Regions from separate parts of the Nocardiopsis sp. NPDC050513 genome, predicted to be linked through region 2. Evidence: riboswitches for the same ligand, from Rfam matches in the RefSeq annotation. Region 2 holds a riboswitch; the other holds the start of a gene.
The links. A riboswitch is a leader RNA that binds a small molecule or an ion and turns the genes downstream of it on or off. The one in region 2 is predicted to bind cobalamin.
Positions count from the first base shown of each region.

Region 1: another riboswitch for cobalamin. It lies ahead of metE (5-methyltetrahydropteroyltriglutamate--homocysteine S-methyltransferase); the one in region 2 lies ahead of ACIBFB_RS12885 (ribonucleoside-diphosphate reductase subunit alpha).

Region 1 is NZ_JBITHK010000002.1:86,703-88,893, reverse strand. It holds gene ACIBFB_RS03105 (polysaccharide deacetylase family protein) at 1-418, opposite strand, end outside; cobalamin riboswitch at 664-876, shown strand; gene metE (5-methyltetrahydropteroyltriglutamate--homocysteine S-methyltransferase) at 1,021-2,191, shown strand, end outside.
Region 2 is NZ_JBITHK010000006.1:138,866-141,056, reverse strand. It holds gene ACIBFB_RS12890 (hypothetical protein) at 27-599, shown strand; cobalamin riboswitch at 903-1,096, shown strand; gene ACIBFB_RS12885 (ribonucleoside-diphosphate reductase subunit alpha) at 1,250-2,191, shown strand, end outside.

The sequences.
Region 1 (2,191 bases), on a different contig from region 2:
TCATGCGCACGCCGACCAGGTTGTCGCCGGCCGCCGTCAGGCCCCATGCGGCGGTGTAGGACTCCGCTCCCGGGTTGGCCGCCTCGAAGGCGGCCACGTCGGTGTCGAGGGCGCGCGAGAGGAAGTCGGTCAGCGGCTCGGCGTTGGGCAGGACCGGATAGGTCACGTCCGCGGCGATGCCGCCGTCGTAGGGCAGTGCGGTCTCCTCCACGTCGACCACGTCCGCCGGGTCGACCACGGTCAGCCGGTCGGGCTCGCCCGTGGCCGGCGGCGAGGCGTTCTCCTGCGTCGATCCGTGCGCCGTGCCGTCGGCGGCGAGGTGTCCCGGGGCCGCCGTGGATCGGGTCGCGAGTATCAACAGCCCCGCCAGCACCGCCATCGCGACCACGATCGTGAGGAGGGGACGATCGGCTGCCATGGTCTGAGGGGACTCTTTGTTCACCAGGGGTTCTCCACGTTCATCGTCAGACGAACGTTCGCGGGGACGGCGGGGGAGTGCCGTCTCCGCGCAACGCGTATGTCGGGTGTGACGCGCGCCACGGGGCAGGGGTTCACGGCGGGGTGGCGCGCGGGAATGGGGTGTCCACACCAGGTGCAGGGGCGTGAGGGGGCCTCCCTATACTTGCAGGCGTGGAAGGTACGCGCTCCACTTCCGAGCCGGGTGTCACCGGGGAAGAGTGTGGTGCGCGTCGCAAGAGGGAACCCGGTGGGAATCCGGGACTGCCCCGCAGCGGTATGTGGGAACGACAGTCGCCAGAAGCACTGGTAATCCGGTCGGTTTGGTCGGAATCTGGGAAGCGGTGACCAGTAGGTCGTCGGTGCGCGCACCGGCGGTGCCCACGAGTCCGAAGACCTGCCTCCACCCGGCGGCGCACCCGTGCCGCCGGTGGTCCCGTGCCCCGAGGGAGGGCCGAGGTCGGCGGCGAACAGGTGCGTGTCCGCGGAGCGCCCCTCGGTGTGGCCTGCCCTCGGAGTCCCCTCGCGGTCGGAACCCGGCTTTCGACGAGGGAGAGAAGCTTCATGACCACGCCACCGGCCGCGAAGGCGGCCGTGCGCTCCACGGTGCACGGCTACCCCAGGATCGGCCCGCGCCGCGAACTCAAGCGCGCCAGCGAGTCCTACTGGAAGGGCCGCACGAGCGCCCAGGACCTGGACGCGGTCGCCGCCGACCTGCGCGAGGGCGTCTACGCCCAGCTGCGCGAGGCGGGCGTCGACGACCTGCCGTCCAACACGTTCTCCTACTACGACCACGTGCTCGACACGGCGGTCCTCTTCGACCTGGTGCCGTCCCGCTTCGCCTCCCCGGCGACCGCGGAGGACCGGGACGAGCAGCTGCGCCGCTACTTCGCCCTCGCCCGGGGCGTGCAGGGCGCGCCGCCCCTGGAGATGACCAAGTGGTTCGACACCAACTACCACTACCTGGTCCCCGAGCTCTCGCCGAGCACCCGTCCCCGCCTGGTCGGCGACAAGCCGGTCGCCGAGTTCCGCGAGGCGGCGGAGGCGGGCTACCGCACCCGTCCGGTCCTCGTCGGTCCGTTGACCTTCCTCCTCCTGGCCAAGGCCGCGGACGACGCGCCCGAGGGCTGGTCGCCGATCGAGCTGCTCGACCAGCTCCTGGACGCCTACGCGCGCCTTCTGGCCGACCTCAGGGCGGCCGGCGCCACCGAGGTGCAGCTGGACGAGCCGATCCTGGCCACCGACGAGGGCCGCGCCGCCGTCGGCCACCTGGAGCGCGTCTACCAGCGCCTGGGCGGGCTCACCGACCGTCCCTCCCTGCTGGTCTCGACCTACTTCGGCTCCATCGGCGCCGCCGCGCTGCGCGTGCTCAAGGACTCGCCGGTCGAGGCGGTCGGCCTGGACCTGGTGACCGACTCCGAGGGCGTCGACGACCTGGTCAAGGTCTCCGGGCTGGGGGGGACCCGCCTGGTCGCGGGTGTCGTCGAGGGCCGCAACGTCTGGCGGACCGACATCCCCGCGGCGGTGGCCACCCTCGGCACCCTCCTCGCCCTCACCGACGAACTGACCGTGAGCACCTCCTGCTCGCTGCTGCACGCGCCGATCGACCTGGACGCCGAGACCTCCCTCGACCCCGAGCTGCGCGCGGCCCTGGCCTTCGCCAAGCAGAAGGCCGAGGAGGTCGCACTGCTGGGCCGCGTCCTGTCCGAGGGCGCCGATGCCGAGCACACGGGCC
Region 2 (2,191 bases):
TGGCGCCCGGGAGCGCGAGTTAGGGGATGGGGGCGATGCGGTTGACCCACGTGACGACGGCCGATCTCGACCGTATGGAGTTCCACGCCGTCCGGTCGGGTGAGCACGGCCCCGTCGCCGCCCAGTTGCAGGACCTGGCCAACCGGGTCGACGCAGGGAGCGAGATCACCCGCGCGGAGCTGTTCGTGCGTGCGGGGGAGCAGTGGGAGATCGCCCAGGAGTACGAGCACGCGTGCGCGGCCTACCAGCGGGCGATCGACGACGGCGGTCCGACGGTGATCGACGCGCGTGCCCTGAGCGCGGGCGCCCTGCTGCAGCTGGACGAGACCGACCGCGCCTACGCGCAGCTCAAGCGGCTGGAGAGCGAGGGGGTGCTCGGCCTGCCCACCTACGTCCACGTCGCCGAGGTGCTCTACGCGCACGACGACCTGACGGGCGCCGAGCGCTGGGCGACCGTCGGGATCCGCGCCCACCTGGGCGCCGCGGCCTCGCCGTACGTGCGCGACCTCCTCGACGAGCTCCTGCGGATGCGGTTCCGCGTCCGCACTGACCTGGGGCTGGGAGAGGACGACCTGGACGGCCTGCTGGACACCGACTGACCCCCGCGCCGACCAGCACGCCGTGCCGCGCGCGGGCGGTCCTCCGGCGCTCCGGAGACGACCCTCGGAGCGTGTCGTGAGCTTTCTGACGCGCCTGGTGCGTCACACCGCCCGCGGGCCCCTAGGCTGTGTCGGGTCGCGGTCGCGCACTCCTCCGAATCGACGGTCAAAACCCCACGAAGCGGGCATGTTCGCGCGCCCTATACCACGCCGCCGGTGTGCCCTCCGCCGCGGTCTCCTCCGTGGAAAAATCTATGACACGCCATCATCTTGCGGTGTTCCAACGTCCCATCCCCAAGATGTAGTATCTGTCCCGCTGGTGGTTCACCCCGACAGGGTGAGGCAAGAGGGAACCCGGTGCGCATCCGGGACTGCCCGCAGCGGCGAGTGGGATCGGACTCCGCACACGTACTGGGATCCCCCGAGAGACCCCCGGGGAGCGACGCTCAGGAGACCGACCGCGAGCCCGGGGACCTGCCACCGGCGCGCACCGGACCGTGCGCCGACGACGGGGCTTCGAGAGCGGGCCACCGGGACCCACCGGTCACGATGACCACGCGCACTGAGCGTGTCGGCCCACCGGTGTGCCGTGGCCGTGTTTCTCGTGTCCCTCCCCGCCGGGACTCTTCTACCGAGGTTGGAGCCGCTGTATGACCCTTGACGTCGAGGCCGTGCCCGCATCCGTTCGGCCCGAGCCGACCCACGACGGTGCGCCCCCCGCCGCCGTCGACCGGATCGAGCACGTCGTGACCGAGGCCTGCGCGCGGCTCACCGGTGTTTCGGCGGACAAGGTCCTCACCGAGGCGCGCCGCGGCTTCTACCCCGGCATCTCGGACGCCGAGGTGGAGTTGGCCCTGGTCATGGCCGCCCGCAGCTTCGTGGAGGTCGACCCCGACTACTCCTACGTGGCCGCCCGCCTGCTGCTGGACACGCTCCGCCGCGAGGCCCTCACCTTCATCGCCGGCTTCCCCCAGGCCGCCAGCCAGTCCGAGATGGCCGACCGCTACCCGGCCTACCTGGCCGCCTACGTCGGCCGCGGCATCGACCTCGGCCAGCTCGACCCGGCGCTGGCCACGTTCGACCTGGAGCGCCTGGGCGCCGCCCTGCGCCCCGAGCGGGACGAGGACTTCACCTTCCTCGGCATCCAGACCCTCTACGACCGCTACTTCCTGCACAGCGACGAGGTCCGCTACGAGCTGCCGCAGGCGTTCTTCATGCGCGTGGCCATGGGCCTGGCCCTCAACGAGGACGACCGGGACGCCCGCGCGATCGAGTTCTACGAGCTGCTGTCCTCGTTCGACTTCATGGCCTCCACCCCCACGCTGTTCAACTCGGGCACGGTCCGCGCGCAGCTGTCCTCCTGCTTCCTGACCACCGTCGGCGACGACCTCCAGTCGATCTTCCACGGCATCAGCAACAACGCGATGCTGTCGAAGTACTCCGGCGGGCTGGGCAACGACTGGACGCCGGTGCGCGGCCTGGGCTCGCACATCCGCGGTACCAACGGCAAGAGCCAGGGCGTCGTCCCGTTCCTGAAGATCGCCAACGACACCGCCGTCGCGGTCAACCAGGGCGGCAAGCGCAAGGGCGCG